4 regions of the Streptomyces sp. NPDC046931 genome follow, and region 2 is predicted to be linked to each of the others. Evidence: riboswitches for the same ligand, from Rfam matches in the RefSeq annotation. Region 2 holds a riboswitch; each other region holds the start of a gene.
The links. A riboswitch is a leader RNA that binds a small molecule or an ion and turns the genes downstream of it on or off. The one in region 2 is predicted to bind thiamine pyrophosphate.

Region 1: another riboswitch for thiamine pyrophosphate. It lies ahead of thiO (glycine oxidase ThiO); the one in region 2 lies ahead of ABZ876_RS20315 (thiamine ABC transporter substrate-binding protein).
Region 3: another riboswitch for thiamine pyrophosphate. It lies ahead of thiC (phosphomethylpyrimidine synthase ThiC); the one in region 2 lies ahead of ABZ876_RS20315 (thiamine ABC transporter substrate-binding protein).
Region 4: another riboswitch for thiamine pyrophosphate. It lies ahead of ABZ876_RS33970 (cytosine permease); the one in region 2 lies ahead of ABZ876_RS20315 (thiamine ABC transporter substrate-binding protein).

What each region holds. Positions count from the first base shown of each region.
Region 1 covers NZ_JBEYWX010000003.1:73,137-78,185, forward strand. Annotated here, with positions in the region: gene pknB (Stk1 family PASTA domain-containing Ser/Thr kinase) at 1-214, opposite strand, end outside; gene ABZ876_RS07525 (thiazole synthase) at 351-1,145, opposite strand; gene thiS (sulfur carrier protein ThiS) at 1,150-1,350, opposite strand; gene thiO (glycine oxidase ThiO) at 1,347-2,513, opposite strand; TPP riboswitch at 2,512-2,624, opposite strand; gene ABZ876_RS07540 (FAD-dependent oxidoreductase) at 2,845-4,071, shown strand; gene ABZ876_RS07545 (Rv2175c family DNA-binding protein) at 4,200-4,565, shown strand; gene thiE (thiamine phosphate synthase) at 4,675-5,049, shown strand, end outside.
Region 2 covers NZ_JBEYWX010000011.1:9,845-14,893, reverse strand. Annotated here, with positions in the region: gene ABZ876_RS20335 (hypothetical protein) at 1-24, shown strand, start outside; partial or broken gene ABZ876_RS20330 (serine/threonine-protein phosphatase) at 44-319, opposite strand; gene ABZ876_RS20325 (alcohol dehydrogenase catalytic domain-containing protein) at 540-1,733, shown strand; gene rlmN (23S rRNA (adenine(2503)-C(2))-methyltransferase RlmN) at 2,131-3,237, shown strand; TPP riboswitch at 3,291-3,396, shown strand; gene ABZ876_RS20315 (thiamine ABC transporter substrate-binding protein) at 3,482-4,594, shown strand; gene ABZ876_RS20310 (iron ABC transporter permease) at 4,570-5,049, shown strand, end outside.
Region 3 covers NZ_JBEYWX010000002.1:178,798-183,846, forward strand. Annotated here, with positions in the region: gene ABZ876_RS04860 (metallophosphoesterase) at 1-345, shown strand, start outside; gene ABZ876_RS04865 (hypothetical protein) at 540-1,412, shown strand; gene thiC (phosphomethylpyrimidine synthase ThiC) at 1,508-3,310, opposite strand; TPP riboswitch at 3,303-3,458, opposite strand; gene ABZ876_RS04875 (YibE/F family protein) at 3,530-4,894, shown strand; gene ABZ876_RS04880 (SsgA family sporulation/cell division regulator) at 4,951-5,049, opposite strand, start outside.
Region 4 covers NZ_JBEYWX010000030.1:41,196-46,244, reverse strand. Annotated here, with positions in the region: partial or broken gene ABZ876_RS33980 (ArsB/NhaD family transporter) at 1-190, opposite strand, end outside; gene thiD (bifunctional hydroxymethylpyrimidine kinase/phosphomethylpyrimidine kinase) at 219-1,019, opposite strand; gene ABZ876_RS33970 (cytosine permease) at 1,016-2,446, opposite strand; TPP riboswitch at 2,438-2,531, opposite strand; gene ABZ876_RS33965 (endonuclease) at 2,646-3,302, opposite strand; gene ABZ876_RS33960 (DUF3140 domain-containing protein) at 3,310-3,657, opposite strand; gene ABZ876_RS33955 (DNA starvation/stationary phase protection protein) at 3,707-4,189, opposite strand; gene ABZ876_RS33950 (thiolase family protein) at 4,396-5,049, shown strand, end outside.

The sequences.
Region 1 (5,049 bases), on a different contig from region 2:
GCGCGACCGACTTGGCCTCACGGATGAAGCGCTCGACGAACGACGCGTCCGCGGCCAGTGCCGGGTGCATCACCTTGAGCGCGAGGACGCGGTCCAGGCGGGTGTCCACGGCCCGGTAGACCGCGGCCATCCCGCCGGTCGCGATCCGTGCGTCCACGCGATAGCGGCCGTCGAGCACCTGCCCGACGAGGGGGTCCTGAAGGGTCGTATCCACGCAGGTGAGTCTACGAGGGACCACTGTCGGCCCTCTCCGTCGCCGCCCCACCGGGGCACGACTGCAGCCGAGCTGTGACGCACCCCGCATGTGGGGCCGGCCCGCCTGCGCGCGGCCGCGGTGGCCGGCCCCGGACTCAGAAGGCGGGCCGCTCCGGGTCCAGGCGGGCCATGCCCTCCGTCGGCGACGACGCCTCCGCGAAGTGCCGGCGCGGAATGCGCCCGGCCCGCCGGGCCAGGCGGCCCGCCTCCACCGCGTGCCGCATCGCCTCCGCCATCAGGACCGGTTCCTGCGCCCGGGTGACCGCCGAGGCGAGCATCACCCCCGCGCAGCCCAGCTCCATCGCCAGGGCCACATCCGAGGCCGTGCCCGCGCCCGCGTCCAGGATGACCGGCACACGCGCGTGCTCCACGATCAGCTGGAAGTTGTGCGGGTTGCGGATACCGAGCCCGGAGCCGATCGGCGAGCCCAGCGGCATGATCGCGGCGCAGCCGACGTCCTCCAGCTTCCGGGCGAGGACGGGGTCGTCGTTCGTGTACGGCAGGACGGTGAAACCGTCGTCGACCAGAGTCTCGGCCGCGTCCATCAGCTCGATCGGGTCGGGCAGCAGCGTCCGCTCGTCGGCGATGACCTCCAGCTTCACCAGGTCGGTGCCCAGCGCCTCGCGCGCAAGACGGGCGGTGAGCACCGCCTCGCCCGCGGTGAAGCAGCCCGCCGTGTTGGGCAGCACCCGGATGCCGAGCCGGTCGAGCACGGACAGCACCGAGCCGTGCACCGAGGCGTCGACGCGCCGCATCGCGACCGTCGTCAGCTCCGTACCGGACGCCACCAGCGCCCGCTCCATGACATCGAGGCTCGGCGCACCGCCGGTGCCCATGATCAGCCGGGACGAGAACGTCGTCCCACCGAGGACGAAGGGATCGTCGGCCATCGGATCAGCCTCCTTGAACGGCGGTGAGGACCTCGACACGATCCCCCTCGGAGATGCGGGTCGACGGCCACTGCGCGCGCGGGACGACGGTTTCGTTGAGGGCGGCCGCCACACCGGAGGGAGCCGCGGTGAGTGCTCGTACGACGGCGTCGAGTGCGGTACCGGGAGCGAACTGGCGGGACTCCCCGTTGACCGAGATGTTCATGCGGGCTGCTCCGTGAGCGTGGCGGCGGCGAACCGCCGGGGCGTGAAGGGGCGGGCCTCGTCCGGCAGCTCGCCCGTGGTCAGGACATGGGCCATGACGTCACCGGTCACCGGGGTGAGCAGGACGCCGTTGCGGTGGTGCCCCGTGGCCAGCAGCAGGCCGTCCAGCTCCGTCGGGCCGAGCAGCGGCGCGTTGTCCGGGGAGCCCGGGCGCAGTCCGGCCCGGGTCTCGGTCAGCGGCAGCTCGGTGATTCCGGGGACCAGCTCGTGGGCGTCGCGCAGCAGCTCGTAGACCCCGCCCGCGGTGACCGTCGTGTCCCAGCCCAGTTCCTCGCTGGTCGCGCCGACCACCAGCTCGCCGTTCTCACGCGGCACCAGGTAGAGGTGGCCGCCGCGGACGACGGCGCGCACGGTACGGCTCAGGAACGGTGCGTACCCCTTCGGCACGGTCAGCCGCAGCACCTGCCCCTTCACCGGGCGCACGGGGGGCAGGACCTGCTCGGGAACCCCGGCGAGCCGTCCGCTGAGACTGCCCGCGGCGAGGACGACCTGCCCGGCGGCGAGCTCGGTGCCGCCGGCGGTGCCGACGCCGGCGGCGCGCTCCCGCAGTACCGTCAGCCGCTCGGCCCATCCGCGGTGGAAGACGACGCCGGCCCGTTCACAGGCCGTGAGCAGCGCCGCGACGAGCCGCCGCGGGTCGATCTGGTGATCGCCGTCGACCCTGAGCCCGCCGCGCACACCGGGCGCGAGCATCGGCTCCAGGCGGCGGCACTCGCGGCCGCTCAGCCACTCCGACGCGAGGCCGGACCGCTGCTGGAGGGCATGCAGTTCCCGCAGGTGGGCGCGGTCGTCGGCGTCCAGCGCGACGGCGAGCGTGCCGCACCGGCGGTAGCCGAGGTCCTGGCCGGCGGCCTCGGTCAGCTCGGCGGCGAAGTCCGGGTAGCGGCGCGCGGACTCCAGATTGAGTGCGAGCAGCGTCTGCTCGCCGTAGTGCAGTTCGGTGACGGCGGCGAGCATCCCGGCGGCCACCTGGGCGGCTCCACCACCCGGGGCGGGATCCACCACGGTCGTGGCCAACCCGTGCTGCGCGGCGCGCCAGGCCGTGACGAGTCCGATGATTCCGCCCCCGACCACGAGGACGTCTGAGGTACGTATGGGCGACATGGGCGTCCAGCCCCCTCCCTTCGCCGGCATGATCCGGATCAGGTTCGTACGGTCGGAGGCCGGCCAGCCTCCCTCTCAGCCCGGTGCGTCCGGGCTCCCGCGAGTGCTTGTACGGGGGCCACCCTAGTCCGTGCCCGTCCGCGCCGGTAAGAGAGCCTCACGGGGGTGAGGTTGTACCGCCGTCGGGCGGGTATGCGAAGGGGAGACCGCCCCCGGTTCCCCGGTGCGCGCGGCTCGGACGGGGTGCGGCAGCCAGCGGGACGAGTGCTGTGGAGCAGGTCACTCAGCATGCCCCCTGACTGACGCATTGTCAGTTGACTATGGTGATCAGGTGAGCGAGCAGACGCAGGCACGGGGCGATTCGGCACGGCGCGTCGTCGTCGTGGGCGCGGGCATGGCCGGGGTGCAGACCGCGGTCGCCCTGCGCGAACAGGGCTTCACCGGCAGCGTGACACTGATCGGCGCGGAGCCGCACCAGCCGTACGACAGGCCGCCGCTGTCCAAGGCCGTGCTGCTCGGCAAGGCCGAGGGCTCCGCCTTCGACGTCGACTTCGAGGCCCTGCGCATCGAACTCCGGCTGGGCTGCGAGGTGGTCGGCCTGCGCCCCGGCGACCACGAGCTGGACACCACCGAGGGACCCGTCCCATACGACGTTCTCGTCCTCGCCAGCGGAGCCGAACCCATCCGGCTGCCGGGCGCGCACGGCGTCCCCGGTGTGCATCTGCTGCGCACGCTGGACGACGCCGAGCGGCTGCGGCCGGTCCTCGCCGAGCAGCACGACATCGTGGTCGTGGGCGCGGGCTGGATCGGTGCCGAGTTCGCCACCGCGGCGCGTGAGGCGGGCTGCGCGGTGACCGTGGTGGAGGCCGCGGACCGGCCGCTCGCGGGGGCGCTGCCCGCGGAGGTGGCCGCGCCGATGGCCGCCTGGTACGCGGACAGCGGGGCCGAACTGCGCACCCGCGCGCGCGTGGACCGCGTCGAGCCGGGGGCCGTGGTGCTCGACGACGGGTCCCGGGTGCCGGCGGGCGCGGTGGTCGTGGGCATCGGAGCGCGCCCGGCCACGGCGTGGCTCGCCGGCTCGGGCATCGAGCTGGGCGTGCACGGGGAGGTACTGGCCGACGAGCATCTGCGTACATCGGTGCCGGACGTGTACGCGGTCGGGGACTGCGCGTCCTTCCCGTCGGGGCGGTACGAGCAGCGCCTGCTGGTCCACCACTGGGACAACGCCCTCCAGGGCCCGCGCACGGTGGCCGCGAACATCATCGGGGAGACACCGATGGCGTACGACCCCGTGCCGTACTTCTGGTCGGAGCAGTTCGGCCGCTTCGTCCAGTACGTGGGCCACCATGCGTCCGCCGATCAGACGGTGTGGCGCGGGGACCCGGGGGGAGCCGCCTGGGCGGTGTGCTGGCTGCGCTCCGGCCGGCTGGTGGGCCTGCTGGCGGTGGGCCGCCCCCGGGACCTGGCGCAGGGCCGTCGGCTGATCGAATCGGGTGCCCCGATGGACCCCGGCCTGCTGGCGGATCCCTCGCGCCCGCTGAAGGAGGCGACGGCCTAGCCTCTGCCCTGCGCATCCCCCCGTCAGCGGGACGCGGCGGCCCTCCGTGTCCACCGCCGGAGGCAACCCGCACTCCACCGGAGGCGCCCCGCTTCCGACTGTCAGTCCGGGATGGCACGCTTGATCCCGTGACCGAGATTGACGCAAAGATCGATGCTCTTGTGCCCGCCTGGCTCACCGTCCCCGACATCGCCGAAGCCCTCGGCGTCGAGGTGACCCGCGTGCGACAGCTGGTCAAGGAGGGCCAGCTCATCGCCGTACGCCGCGGCGAGAACCGCGCACTGCACATCCCCGCCGCCTTCATCGACGGGGACAAGGTGGTCAAGGGCCTGTCCGGCACCCTGACCCTGCTGCGGGACGACGGCTTCACGGTCGAAGAGATGATCGAGTGGCTGTTCACGTCCGATCCCACCCTGCCCGGCACCCCCGCGCAGGCCCTCAGGGAGAATCGCGGCACGGAGGTGAAGCGCCGCGCTCAGGCGCTCGCCGTCTGATCCGATCGAGAAAAACCGTCCGGCGTACGGACCGCGGGTCCACGGGCCCCGGCCTCCGGTCGGCCGCGCCCGCCGCGGCCCGTACGCCACCGACCCCGGGGGACCCACCGTGCCCGAAACCGCCCGCACCGCCCGGCTCGCCGACGCCCGTGTCTACCTGTGCACGGATGCCCGCAAGCGCCAGGGCGACCTCGCCGAGTTCCTCGACGCGGTCCTCGCCGGCGGTGTCGACATCGTGCAGCTGCGCGACAAGGGCATGGAGGCGGCCGAGGAACTGGAGCATCTGAAGGTCTTCGCCGACGCCTGCGCTCGCCACGGCAAGCTGCTGGCGGTGAACGACCGTGCGGACGTCGCGCACGCGGCCGCCTCGGACGTCCTGCACCTCGGCCAGGGCGATCTCCCGGTCCCCGCGGCCCGCGCCCTCCTCGGCGACGATGTCCTCATAGGCCGCTCGACGCACTCCGCGGCGGAGGCCGAGGCCGCC
Region 2 (5,049 bases):
ACGAACGAGCGGGAACGCGCCTGATCCGGCCGGTGAGCGACGTTTGGGTGTCGCCGATCTCCAGGGCGATGGCACCGTCGGGCATGACGAAGGCGTCGTACCCGTGTCCGCCGATGTCGAGCCCGTCGCGGCTTGGTCGGTAGCGGGCGGCGACCTCCAGGCCTGGGAGGTGCTCGGGCAGCGTGGGGAGCATGGTCTGCTGGAGCGCCGTGGCCAGCTCGACTCGTGCCTCTTGCAACCTGACGCGTTCACGCGGACGTCGGCCTGGACGGGCGAGGGCTCCTGGGGAGCGGGCCCTGCTGCGTCGGTCATCCCTCAAAGCTAACAACGCGCGGACCTACCCGGATGGAGATGACGTGCTTGGCCGGGAGCGTGGCACGCAGCGTTAGTGCGATGGCACGCGGGCATGGAGGGGCCGATTCCGGCGTGCGTACGTTGGGTGACAGCCCTACGTTGGGAAAGCCGAGGTCGCAAAGCCACCCAAATGACCGCCGGCACTTCCACGGCCGAGTCGCCCTGGATCAGCAGAGGAGATCGTCATGGCAAGCAGCAACCGCGCCGTCGTCTTCCAGGCCCCGAAAGACATGCGCGTCGAGTCCCTCGACTTCCCGAAGCTTCAGATGCCGAACGGGAAAAAGGCCCCGCATGGTGTCATCCTCAGGCTCGTCGCCACCAACATCTGCGGTAGCGACCTGCACATCTACCGTGGGTCCTTCCCGGTGCCCCAGGGCATGGTGATGGGGCACGAGATGACCGGGGAGGTCATCGAGGTCGGCTCCGACGTCGAGTTCCTCAGTGAGGGCGACCTCGTCTCCGTCCCGTTCAACGTCGCCTGCGGCCGATGTCGCAACTGCAAGGCGCGCCGGACCGAGGTCTGCGAGACCACGAACCCCAAGGTGGCCTGCGGAGCATACGGCTTCAACCTGGGCGACTGGGACGGCGGCCAGGCCGAGTACCTGTTCGTCCCGTACGCCGACTTCCAGCTCCTGAGGTTCCCGGACAAGGACCAGGCCATGGCGAAGATCCGTGACCTGGCGGTGCTCTCGGACATCCTGCCCACCGCGTTCCACGGTCTCATGGAGGCCGGTGCCAAGCCGGGCTCGACCGTGTACATCGCCGGCGCCGGCCCGGTCGGCCGCTGCGCCGCAGCATCGGCGCGCCTCCTAGGGGCGTCCTGCATCATCGTCGGCGACCACAACAAGGACCGCCTGGAACTGGTGAAGCAGAACGGCTGCGAGACGATCGACCTGACCCAGGACGCGGCGCTCACCGACCAGATCGAGGCCATCCTGGGCGAACCCAGGGTCGACTGCGCAGTCGACTACGTCGGCACCGAGGCACACGGCATCGGCAGCCAGGCCGAGGACATGGACCCGGCCTACGCCATCAACCAGGTGATCGACGCCACCCGCGCGGGCGGAGCCACCGGAGTCATCGGCGTCTACGGCCCCGACCCGCTCGCGAAGTCGAAGGAAGAGCAAGAGGGAACGTACCCGATCGACTTCGGCAAGGCCTGGATCAAGTCGCCGCGGATCACCGCCGGGCAGGCACCGATCATGCAGTACAACCGCGAGCTGATGATGGCGATCCTGTGGGACCGCATGCCCTACTTGAGCGCCATGCTCAACACGAAGGTGATCAGCCTCGACGAGGCCCCCGGGGCCTACGCGACCTTCGACACGGGAGTGCCCCTCAAGTTCATCATCGACCCCCACGGCCTCATTCCCGCCTGAGGCCCGCCCTCCCCGGCCCGCAGTCCCCGTTCGGGGAGGGTGCGGGTCGTGCGGGGCTGCTCAGCGACAACCAACGCTGACAAACGATCCCGATCCCGGCCCCGGCAAGGGGCTGGACTGAGGGCAGCCTGATGCGGCACTAGGCGCCGCAGCGAAGTCACCAGGTCAGAGCGCTTCCTTGTTCTCCTTCGGTGCCTCTCCCGACTTGTGTATTGGAGGCAGAACACTCCACGGCCAGGTGATCCAGCGGTGAGCCCTTCGGTGTAGGGGTCTGCAGGCTGGGCCGTCTCCGGGCCGTCCGAGGCCGCTCACCGGCGACCGGCGACGACCACTGACGACAGCCGTAGCGACCGGCAGCCCCAGGCCACCCAAGTCGATCTGCGACACTGGTGAGGCCATGCCTAAGCCCGGAGAACTCACTTTCGTCGCGCCGCGCGGAGCCAAGACCCCGCCGCGGCATCTTGCCGACCTCACGCCCGCCGAGCGCAAGGAGGCGGTCGCCGCGGTCGGTGAGAAGCCGTTCCGCGCCAAGCAGCTCTCGCAGCACTACTTCGCGCGGTTCTCACACGACCCGGAGCAGTGGACCGACATTCCCGCCTCCTCGCGCCCCAGGCTCCAGGAGGCGCTGCTGCCGGAGCTGATGACGGTCGTACGGCATCTGTCGACGGACCAGGACACCACCCGCAAGACGCTGTGGCGGCTGTTCGACGGGACGCTCGTGGAGTCCGTGCTGATGCGCTACCCCGACCGGGTCACCATGTGCATCAGCTCCCAGGCGGGCTGCGGCATGAACTGCCCGTTCTGCGCCACCGGCCAGGCCGGCCTGGACCGCAACCTGTCCACCGCGGAGATCGTGCACCAGATCGTGGACGGCATGCGGGCACTGCGCGACGGTGAGATCCCCGGCGGGCCGGCGCGGCTGTCCAACATCGTGTTCATGGGCATGGGCGAGCCGCTCGCCAACTACAAGCGTGTCGTCGGCGCCATCCGTGCCCTCACCGACCCCGCGCCGGACGGGCTCGGGCTCTCGCAGCGCGGGATCACCGTGTCGACCGTCGGGCTGGTGCCGGCCATCCACCGCTTCGCCGACGAGGGCTTCAAGTGCCGCCTCGCCATCTCCCTGCACGCGCCGGACGACGAGCTGCGCGACACCCTCGTGCCCGTCAACACTCGGTGGAAGGTGCGGGAGGTCCTCGACGCCGGGTTCGAGTACGTCGAGAAGTCGGGACGCCGGCTGTCCATCGAGTACGCCCTGATCCGGGACATCAACGACCAGGCGTGGCGCGGCGATCGGCTCGGCCGGCTGCTCAAGGGCAGGCCCGTCCACGTCAATCTGATCCCGCTCAACCCGACGCCCGGCTCCAAGTGGACCGCGTCACGGCCCGAGGACGAGAAGGCGTTCGTCGAGGCGATCGCCGCCCATGGGGTGCCGGTGACCATCCGGGACACCCGGGGTCAGGAGATCGACGGAGCGTGTGGTCAGCTGGCGGCCACCGAGCGGTAGTCTGAGGGCCGTCCATATCATCACAGGCATAACTTCATATCAGGCATACCTTCATATTCCGACAGGGGAGCGCCACAGCGCTGAGAGTGCGGGAGAGCCCGCAGACCCTCTGAACCTCGCCCAGGTCATTCTGGGTAGGAAGTTCGGTCTTCACTCGAGCTGTTGCGCCCTGCCCGGGTCCCTTCGGGGCCCCAGGACAGGGCCGCGTCTCTTCCTGGTCACCTCCAGGAGGAATTCAGTGAGCATCACCCGCAGGCAGTTCGCGGCCCTCGCCGTGGGGCTGGGCCTGGTCACGCTGTCCGCGTGCGGATCGTCCGGCTCCACGGGCGGCAGCGGCGGCGACCCGAAGACGGTGACCCTCGTCAGCCACAACTCGTGGGCCGCCTCCAAGAGCGTCGTCGCGGCGTTCGAGAAGGAGTCGGGTTACCGGGTCAAGGTCCTCCCCGACGGCGACGCGGGCCAGGCCGTCAACAAGGCGATCCTCACCAAGGACAATCCGCAGGGCGACGTCTTCTTCGGCGTCGACAACACGCTGCTGTCCCGGGCGCTCGACAACGGTCTGTTCCAGCCGTACGCGGCCAAGGGACTGGACCGGGTCGGCGCGCAGTACCAGCTCGACGACAGGCACCGGGTCACGCCCGTCGACTACGGCGACATCTGCGTGAACTACGACAAGAAGTACTTCGCCGACCACAAGCTCGCCCCGCCCGCCTCCCTCGACGACCTCACCAAGCCCGCGTACCGGAACCTCCTCGTCACCGAGAACGCCTCCACCTCCTCGCCGGGTCTCGGCTTCCTGCTCGGCACGGCCGCCCACTACGGCGACGGGGGCACCTCCCGCTCGGGCGGAGCCGAGAGCGGGGGAGGCTGGCAGGACTACTGGAAGAAACTCAAGGACAACGGCGTCAAGGTGGTCGACGGCTGGGAGCAGGCCTACCAGCAGGAGTTCTCGGGTTCGGCACCGGGCCGGAAGGCTGGGGGCGACCGGCCGCTCGTCGTCTCCTACGCCTCCTCGCCGCCCGCCGAGGTCGTCTACGCCAAGCCGCGGCCCAAGACCGCGCCGACCGGCGTCGCGACCGGCACCTGCTTCCGCCAGATCGAGTTCGCGGGCCTGCTGAGCAACGCTCACAACCCCAAGGGCGCCAAGGCGTTCCTCGACTTCCTGATCAGCAGGAGGTTCCAGGAGGACATGCCGTTCAACATGTACGTCTACCCGGTCGTGCAGGGAGCGCGGGTCCCCGCCGAGTTCACCGAGTACGGGCCCGCGGCCGAGCACCCCGCGACCATGGCCCCGGCGAAGATCGCCGCCAACCGTGACCAGTGGGTCAGGTCGTGGACGTCGCTCGTTCTGAAGTAGCCCCGAAGAGCCGGGGAGGCGCGGCGCGGTTCGGGCTCATGGCCCTGCCGGCCGTGTTCTTCGCGGTCTTCTTCGCCTACCCCGTCGCCGCGATCGTCACGCGCGGTCTGCGCGTCGACGGGGTGTGGCGCCTCGGCCGCCTCACGGAGGTGCTCGCACAGCCCGACATCCGCCATGTGCTGTGGTTCACCACCTGGCAGGCGCTCGCCTCCACGGCCCTCACCCTGCTGGTGGCGATGCCCGGCGCCTATGTCTTCGCCCGCCTGGACTTCCCCGGCAAGCAGGTGCTGCGCGCGGTCGTCACCGTGCCGTTCGTGCTGCCCACGGTCGTCGTCGGCACGGCGTTCCTGGCACTCGTCGGCCGTGGCGGACTCCTCGACGACCTGTGGGGCGTCCGGCTCGACACGACCGTGTGGGCCATCCTGCTCGCCCATGTCTTCTTCAACTACGCGGTC
Region 3 (5,049 bases), on a different contig from region 2:
ATCGAAGCGGTCAACGACACCATCCGCGAGACCCTCACGCGCAATGACGCGGACGAGGTATGGGATCTCTTCCGGAAGTTCACCAAGCGCTTCTCCTTCCGCGACGAGGGCGGCGCCGACGCCGTACGGTCCCTGCTCCAGACCTACGGCGGCAGGCGGATCGTCCACGGCCACAGCCCCATCCCCTACCTGCTCGGCGAGGTCGGCTCGGAGGACGGCGAGGACGACACGGGCCCGGTCGTCGAAGGCCCCCACATCTACGCGGACGGTCTGGCGATCGCGATGGACGGCGGTGTGACCATGGCCGGAAAACTGCTGGTCCAGCAACTCCCCCTGGACGACTGAGGGTTCGACGGGACGGCGCCGCCCGGCGGGGACCGTCCCGGGAGCACCCGAACCGAGGGGGCAATTTCCGGAAACCCCCTGTCACCGTGTGCCGTCACCGCTCTACCATCGGCTTATCCGTAGCAGGCTCCCCTCCGTTTCTGCCCGACGGCTCGTCAGCATGCCGAGCCACAAGCCCTACGGAGCATCGGGGGATGCACATGAACAGCGTTCCGCAGCACCTGCTGAGCGAGGACCGCCAGGACTACGAGCGGATCCTCGGTGAGGCGCTGCGCTCCGCACCACACCGCCCGGATCTGGCCGCTGTGGGACAGCGGCTCAACCCCGAACAGCTGCGCACCATGGCGCTGAACGCGACCACCCTCATCACCGAGGCGGCGGCGGCCGAATACCAGCACTATGTGCAGATCCGCGAGGAACTGCGTCGGCCGGCGCCTTCCGCCCCGTCCGTCCAGGAGAACGCCGAGGAAGCCGACGCCGCGGAGCCGGACGCGGACGGCCAGGGGCTCGCCGCCACCATGTCGGAGGCCGCGGCGAGCGCCGGAGCGGGTGCCGTCGCCGCGGTCCTCGCCCCTTTCCTCGCCGGTGCCGCCGCGGCGATCTTCCTGCTCGTGGGCTACATCCTCAAGATGGTCAACCCCGACCAGGCATTCGCCCGGACCCTCCTGACCACCGGGTGGGTCTTCGGCGCGGTGACCGCGGCGGCGATCCTGGTCGCCGCGATCGGCCTGCTGCTCACCGCCCTGCGCAACAGCTCATCGGCCCGGGACGCCGACGCCCGGAACGAGTTGATCACGGAGGTGGCACGGGCCCGGGAGGCCTGGCACGAGGCACTGCTGGAGCGCGGCATCCTGCCGTTCCTCCGCGACGCCCTCGCCGATCCGGGCGCGGCCGCGATGAGCCGCACGGCACCGGAACCGACCCCCAGCCGCATGCCGCACCTCGGCTACGGCCGTCCGGGCTTCAGCAGCCCCGACAGCGGCCCCGCCGCGGGCCCTCGCCCCAGCTTCACCAGCCCGGACTTCACCAGCCCGGACTTCGGGGGCCCGGAACACCAGCCGGAGTGACGGACCTCGAGCACCGAAGCCGGCCCGCGTTCTCTTGAGGGGGTGCGGGCCGGAACTTCGGCCAGGGACCTGTCCCGGCACCGCACAGCGGGGGATCACTCCGCGATCGGCAGGTACACCCGGTTCCCGCTCGCCGCGAACTCCTTCGACTTCTGGAGCATCCCCTCGGCGATCTCGTCCGCCGTCGCACCCGCGGCCACCTCACCGCCGAACCGCTCCGTGATGCTCTGGCTGATCTTCATGGAACAGAACTTCGGACCGCACATCGAGCAGAAGTGGGCCGTCTTGGCGGGCTCGGCGGGAAGGGTCTCGTCGTGGAATTCACGGGCCGTGTCCGGGTCGAGGGCCAGGTTGAACTGGTCCTCCCAGCGGAACTCGAAACGCGCGTCGGACAGCGCGTCGTCCCACTCCTGTGCACCCGGATGCCCCTTGGCGAGGTCGGCCGCGTGGGCAGCGATCTTGTAGGTGATGACGCCGGTCTTGACGTCGTCACGGTTGGGCAGGCCCAGGTGCTCCTTGGGGGTGACATAGCAGAGCATGGCCGTGCCCCACCAGGCGATCATCGCGGCACCGATACCAGAGGTGATGTGGTCGTACGCCGGCGCGATGTCCGTGGTCAGCGGGCCGAGCGTATAGAACGGAGCTTCATCGCAGATCTCCTGCTGAAGGTCGATGTTCTCCTTGATCTTGTGCATCGGGACGTGTCCCGGGCCCTCGATCATGGTCTGTACGTGGAAATCCCTTGCGATGCGGCCGAGTTCCCCGAGGGTACGCAGCTCCGCGAACTGCGCCGCGTCGTTGGCGTCCGCGATCGAACCGGGCCGCAGGCCGTCGCCCAGCGAGTAGGTGACGTCGTAGGCCGCGAGGATCTCGCAGAGCTCCTCGAAGTTCTCGTAGAGGAACGACTCCTTGTGGTGCGCGAGGCACCACGCCGCCATGATCGAGCCGCCGCGCGAGACGATGCCGGTCTTGCGGTTCGCCGTCAGCGGTACGTACGCCAGGCGCACACCCGCATGGACCGTCATGTAGTCCACGCCCTGCTCGGCCTGCTCGATGACCGTGTCCTTGTAGATATCCCAGGTCAGCTCCTCGGCCTTACCGTCGACCTTCTCGAGCGCCTGGTAGAGCGGCACCGTGCCGATGGGCACGGGGGAGTTGCGCAGCACCCATTCACGGGTGGTGTGGATGTTGCGGCCGGTGGACAGATCCATGACCGTGTCGGCGCCCCAGCGGGTCGCCCAGGTCATCTTCTCGACCTCCTCCTCGATGGAGGAGGTGACCGCGGAGTTGCCGATGTTGGCGTTGACCTTCACCAGGAACCGTTTGCCGATGATCATCGGCTCGATCTCCGGGTGGTTGACATTGGCCGGCAGCACCGCCCGGCCCGCCGCGATCTCCTCGCGGACGACCTCGGGGGAGACGTTCTCGCGGAGGGCCACGAACTCCATCTCCGGTGTGATCTCCCCGCGGCGCGCGTACGCGAGCTGTGTCACCGCGGCACCGTCGCGACCGCGACGCGGCTGGCGCGGGCGTCCCGGGAACACCGCGTCGAGGTTCCGCAGGCCGCCACGCGGCGAGGTGTGCCTGATCCCGTCGTCCTCGGGACGGACGGGGCGGCCCGCATACTCCTCGGTGTCGCCGCGAGCGACGATCCAGTTCTCCCGCAGCGGCACAAGGCCCCTGCGGACATCGGTCTCGGCGACCGGATCGGTGTACGGGCCGGAGGTGTCGTACAGGGTGACCGACCGCCCGTTGGTGAGATGCACCTGACGGACCGGCACCCGCAGGTCGGGGCGCGAGCCCTCGATGTACGCCTTGTGCCAGCCGATGGACTTCCCGGCCTCCTGGGGCTCTTCGCCCTGGACGGAGGCAGGCGTGCGTGCGTCCTTGATGGTCATGAGACCTACTCCCTACGCCGGCATTACCCGGTAACAGGTTCAGCGGTCGACGCAGCGGTTTCCGCCGTCGATGTTCCACGTGAAACATCGCGCCTGCGGAGGTCAGCGCCCTCTCAGCCCGGTGCTCCGAGCTCCCGCGTGTGCAAAGGTCCTTTCACGCTAGCGTCTGATTGGGCAAGCTGAACAGTGGGCCTCACGGGTTCTTGCGATGATCGGGCGGTGACCCCGACCCCGCATCCCCCCTCGCACCCACCGTCCGAGCCGCGTCACCACCATGGCCCGGACGAGGGACACGTCCACTCCCACAGCCACAGCCACGGCCCCGCCGCCCCTGTCTCACGGCATCTGCGCAGGGTCATCGCCGCGATTCTCATCCCGTTCACGGCGGCGGTCGTGGTCGGGCTCGTGGTGCTGTGGCCCGGTGGCGTCCCGCCGCACAAGCGTTCCGGCGTCGGGTTCGACCGGCAGACCCAACAGGCGACGGTCACCAGGGTCGTGGCGGTGGACTGTGCCTCCGTGAACGCCCCGGGTGGGGCCCCGACCGGGAACGCGTCCACCGGCGACGGCTCGGCCCCCCAGCGGCCGGCCGGCACATGCAAGAAGGCGACGGTCCGCGTCGACACCGGCAAGGATGAGGGCCGTACCTTCACGGAGATCGTGCAGCCGGACCAGTCACGGCAGTTGCACGAGGGCGAGAAGGTCGTGGTCGCGTACGAGCCCTCCGCGCCCAAGGACCTTCAGTACTCGGTGACCGATGTGGACCGAAAGTTCCCCATGGCCCTGCTCGCCGGCATCTTCGCCGTGGCGGTGGTGGTCGTGGGCCGGATGCGCGGGATCATGGCGCTCGTCGCGCTGGCCGTCAGCTTCCTGGTGCTCGGTTTCTTCATCCTGCCCGCGATCCTGCAAGGCGCGAATCCGCTGCTCGTGGCCGTGGTCGGGTCGAGCGCCATCATGCTGATCGCCCTCTACATGTGCCACGGTCTCTCGGCCCGTACCTCCGTCGCGGTACTCGGCACGCTCATCTCCCTGTCGCTGATCGGTGTACTGGGCTCGGAGTTCATCGGCTGGGCGGCACTGACCGGCAACACGGACGACAACACCGGTCTGATCCACGGGTTGTACCCGCATATCGACATGAGCGGACTGCTGCTCGCCGGGGTCATCATCGGTTCGCTCGGCGTCCTCGACGACGTGACCGTCACGCAGACATCCGCGGTCTGGGAACTGCACGAGGCCAACCCGTCGATGGGCTGGCGCGGTCTGTACCGTGCGGGCATCCGTATCGGCCGCGACCACATCGCCTCGGTCGTCAACACGCTGGTCCTGGCATACGCGGGCGCGGCCCTGCCCCTGCTGCTGCTCTTCTCGATCGCGCAGAGCAGCGTGGTCTCGGTCGCGGGCAGCGAGCTGGTCGCCGAGGAGATCGTGCGCACGCTGGTCGGCTCGATCGGGCTGGTCGCCTCGGTGCCGGTGACGACGATCCTGGCCGCCGTCGTCGTCTCGACCGACCGGCCGGGAACAGCCGCCGCCCCGGCTGCGGCGGCCCCGGCCCGTGGGGGGAGAGGGCGCCGCCGCAAGCGCTGAGACGTCCCGGACCGGGAGGACGCCCCAGCAGAAGCGTTACGGCGCCGCGCGCCGCCTCAGCCTGCGCTCTGCTCCTCCGCCAGGATCCGGTCCAGCGCCTCCTCCAGATGCGCGTCGAAGTCGGCGAGTGATCCCTCCTGCCCGAGCGGCACCAG
Region 4 (5,049 bases), on a different contig from region 2:
CGATGCCCAGCGCCAGGACGAACGCCGGAAACGACGGCGCGGCGGCCCGTACCGCCGTGAGCGGGGTGGCCCGGCGCCGGACGAGCGCACGGCCGGCGCGGACCAGCGCTCCGCCCAGCGCCGACCAGGCCGGGTCGATGCCGACCGCCGAGGCGACCACGACCCCGACGAGCGTGCAGCCGACGGTCACCCGGTCATCGACGCCCCACCCCCGTCCCCTACGCCCCCGCCTCCCGCAGTCGCCACCCGTGGTCCACCGGCCCGATGCCGGCGCCCAGCGCGAAGCCCGCCGCGATGGCCGCCGTGACGTACCCCTTGGCCCGTCGTACCGCCTCGGGCACCGTGAGGCCCTGCGCGAGCCCGACCGCGACGGCCGAGGCGAGGGTGCAGCCCGTGCCGTGGGTGTGCCGGTTGTCGTGGCGCTCGGCGCGCAACCAGTGCTCCTCGCAGCCGTCCGTCAGCAGGTCCACGGCCGCCCCGGGCAGATGCCCGCCCTTCACCAGGACCCACCGGGGCCCGTACGACAGCAGGTGCGCGGCCGCGCGGCGCATGCCGGGCTCATCGGTCACCTCCAGACCGGTCAGCTCGGCGACCTCGTCCAGGTTGGGTGTGGTGACCGTGGCGAGCGGAAGCAGCCGGCCGCGTAGGGCGTCCAGCGCGTCGTCGGCGAGCAGCCGGTCTCCGTGCTTGGAGACGCTCACCGGGTCCACCACGACCGGGGCGGCCATGTCCGCGAGCAGATCGGCCACCGTCGTGACCAGCGCGGGGGAGGCGAGCATCCCGGTCTTGACCGCCTGGACGCCGATGTCGTCGACGACGCTGCGGTACTGGGCGCGGACCGCCTCCACGGGCAGCTCCCAGGCACCCTGCACGCCCACCGAGTTCTGGGCCGTCACCGCGGTGACCACGCTCATCCCGTGCGCGCCGAGCGCCAGCATGGTCTTCAGGTCGGCCTGGATCCCGGCGCCGCCGCCGGAGTCGGATCCGGCGATCGTCAGCACACGGGGCGGCGCGGTCATGCGCGACCCTCCTCTCGGGACTGCCGGACCTTCCGGGCTTCTCGGGTCTCTCGGGCGCGCAGCGGCGCGTACACCGCGAGCGCCACCAGGAACGCCACGTAGTACGAGACGTCGGCGCCGTGCAGCGCGCGGGCGACCGGACCCACGTACAGGCCGGTGTCCATGAAGGGCACCGCCGCCGCGAACGCCACGGTGAACGCCAGCAGCGGGGGCCACACCGGCCGCGGCCGGGCCGTCTCGGCGGCGAGATCGATGCCGGTGCCGCGGCGGGCGAGCCAGTCGGTGACCACGATCGCCACGAACCCGGGAATCCAGTAGCTCACGAACAGCAGGACGTTCTGGAAACGGGCTGTCGTGTCCGCCGCGTGCATCCACAGCACCAGCGGGAAGCCGAGCAGCGCGGCGAGCGCGGCCGCCGCCGGACGCGGCATGCGCACGCCCACCGTCTGAAGCGCCAGGGAACCGCTGTAGTCGTTCATCGCGTTGCTGCACAGTGCCGCCAGCGCCACGGCCAGCAGTCCGAAGGCCCCGGCCGCGCCTCCACCCAGCAGCGCCTCGACCCCCGCCGCCGTCTGGTCGGTGAGCGCGGCCGCCGCCCACAGCCCGAGGGCCTGTACGGCCACGAAGGACACCACCAGTCCGAGCAGCGTGCACCAGAACATCCGGGAGCGGGAGGTGGCACGCGGCAGATAGCGGCTGAAGTCGCTGGCGTACGGCGCCCACGACAGGGCGAGGCTGAGCGCGATGGTGCTGGTCAGCACGAACGCGCCCGCCCGGTCGGCGCCGTGTGCGCTGCCCGTGGCGGCCGGGTGGACGCTGCCTGACATCCGCAGGGCGATCAGCGAGAAGGCGGCCGCGAGGACGAACGTCATCACGATCTGGAGGCGGTGGATCGCCTCGTATCCGAGGACCCCCAGGGCTCCCTGCGCGAGCATCACCACCAGGACACCCAGCCAGAACGGCCAGCCGCACAGCCGGGCCAGCGCGTCCCCGCCGAACAGCCCGATCAGCGCGTCCCAGGCGACCGACGACAGCCACTGGAGCACACCCGGCAGAGCCACCGCCCGCCCGAACGCGAGCCGGGCGAGCGGCAGCTGACCGGCGCCGGTGCGGCTGCCCCAGGTGCTCAGATAGGCGGTGGGCACCGCGCCGAGCACCGTACCGAGGACGACCGCGGCGAGGGCGGTGGTGAAGTCGAGCCCGAGCGCGATACCGATGGTGCCGGTGAACACACCGGTCATGGTCAGATTGGGCGCGAACCACACGGTGAACAGGCGGCCCGGGCCTCCGTAGCGACGGGTCTCGGGAACCGGCTCGATGCCGTGCCCCTCGATGCGGAGATCGCCGGGTGCGGTGGGCATCCGCCCGTCGAAGACGGCTCGCCGGCTGTCGGCGGGCAGCCCGCCGGGAACATGCGCCAAAGGCATGAAAGACATCCCTCCGCCAGTACGAACTGGTTCAGGTTCGACGGGTGTGATCTCAGCCCCGAGCGGGGCACCCCGTGTCCGGTACGGCGGCAAGATTAACCCGAGCTGCGGGATGTGCCATACGGATGGGCCGCCGCCGGATCCGGCAGCGGCCCTTCTCCCCTCGCGTGCGGTGCCGGCGGTCGCCGAGGCGGCGGTCCTAGGCCGCGTGCTCCAGCACGCCCTCCGCCACCTTCTTGTCCAGTGCCGCCCGCACCAACGCGGCGGACAGCACCGTAGGTTCGGTGTCGCCGGCCAGCCCCACCAGTTTCTCCGGGTCCTTGGGCAGCCCGAGCCGCTCGGCTCCGGACAGCGCCTTGGCGTCCACGTACGGCGCCACCTCCGGCCAGACCCGCTGCACCTCCCGCAGGAAGATGTCGGCGCCGGCCGGCCCGATCCCCGGAATCTCCTGAAGCAACTCGCGCAGCGTCGGAATGTCCCCGTCCGCCTCCTTCCGCAGCCGGCGCAGATCGCCTCCCCAACGCTCCGTCAGCAGCTCGGCGCCGTCGCCGAGCTGGGTCGCCGTCCGCTCGTCGTAGCGCCGGTAGCCGCCCCGGCCGAGCGCGTCCACACGCTCCTGCCAGTCGGCCCCGGCCATGCGCCGCGGATCGCGCAGACCCGCCTCCTGCAGCGCCCGCACCGTCTCCAGGGCGATCGAGGTGCGGATGCGGGCGCTGAGCAGCAGGGCCATCAGCAGCAGCCGGTAGAGCGGCTGCGGGGCGTCCTTGAGCGGGATACCCGCTTCCTCGGCGTAGGTGTGACCGTGTTCGCGGACGAGTTCTCCCACGACGCGGTCCGCCTTGTCGCGGCGGGGCACGGTGATCTCACTTCGGCGGCTTGAGCGGGTCGTGGCCGATGGTCATCAGCCGATGGCGGCGGTCCTCGTCCTCGGCACGCTCGGGCTCCGGTTCGTCGTACAAGTCCTGCTGGGCGGTCACGGTGTCCACGACCTCATGCATCACCTGGATGTCGTCGTCGGTCAGATCCGTGCGCCGCTTCTGCAGGATCGCGAGGACATGCCGTCCGGTCGGCGGGCCCGCATGCTCGGGCAGCGGCTCGGTGTCCTCGCCGGCGTCCAGGACCCGCAGCCAGGCTGCGAGTTCCTGGGAGGTCATGTTGACCACGCGGTGGAACTCGTCCCACAGCGCGTCCATCTCCAGGGCGTCGGTCATGGCGTACTCCTCTCCGCCCTCGGTGGCACGGCCCCTGTTCGTCGGTGGTTCAGTCCTCCCGCGGCCAGTTCTCGGCCTCGAACATCCAGCGCTGCTTCTCCAGCTCCGCGGTGAGTCCGATGAGCAGGTCCTGGGTGACCGGATCGGCCTTCTCCGTGGCGTCGATCCGCGTACGCAGCCGTCCGATCGCCGTCTCCAGCGACTCCGCCATCAGCCGTACGACGTCCGTGTCATGCAGCCAGCCCTCCTTCGCACCCGTCAGGCCGAAGGCGGACGCGACGGTCTCCGGCCGCCCGTCCGGCGGGACGCCGAGCGCGGCGGCCCGCTCGGCGACGGTGTCGGCGTACGTGCGTGCCGTGGCCACGACTTCGTCCAGTTGGAGGTGGATCGAACGGAACCTCGGTCCGACGATGTTCCAGTGGGCCTGCTTCCCGACGAGTGACAGCCCGAGCAGATCCACCAGGGTCTCCTGGAGGGCGTCCCCCGTGACCTGGCGTGCAGGCTCGGGCAGGGTGCTGTGCACCACGGTCATCGCGCGCTTCTCCTTGTCGGTCGGTATGCCGGTCGGTATGCCGGTCGTCTTGCCCGGCCCGGGTGCCCGGGACGGATGGGGTGAAACCCGGTGGCAGGTCCGGAGCGGGGGAGCGGGGCGGGAAGCTTTCCCGGTAGGCCGTCCGCGGTCTATAGTTAAAACTAGCGGTGCTAATTAATGGTCTGAGGCCGATCAGGAGTCCCGTCGTGCGTACCGTCCACTTCGCGGCAGCCCGCCGCACCCCCATCGGCAAGCTGCGCGGCGCCCTGTCCCCCGTACGGCCCGACGACCTCGCCGCGACGGTGATCCGCGCCCTGGTCGCGGACGTGCCCGGCCTCGACCCGGCCCGCATCGACGACGTCTACTGGGGCGCCGCCAACCAGGCAGGCGAGGACAACCGCAACGTCGCCCGCATGGCCGCGCTCCTCGCCGGACTGCCCGAATCCGTCCCGGGCGCCACGGTCAACCGGCTGTGCGCCTCCGGTCTGGAGGCGGTGACGACCGCCGCCCGCACCATCGCCGCGGGCGAGGCCGACATCGTGCTCGCCGGCGGATCCGAGTCCATGAGCCGCGCCCCCTTCGTACTGCCCCGCCCCGACGAGGCACTGCCGCACCGCATCGAGACCGCCGACACACGCCTCGGCTGGCGCCTGGTCAACCCCGCCATGAAAGACCTCCACGGACTGCTCTCCATGGGGGAGACCGCCGAGGAGGTCGCGGAGCGGTACGGCATCGGACGCGCACGCCAGGACGAGTTCGCGCTGCGCAGCCACCGGCGTGCCGCGGACGCCCGCAAGAACGGGTGGTTCGACAGCGAGCTGCTGCCCGTGGCCAGGCCGGACGGGGTCGTGGTCTCCGTC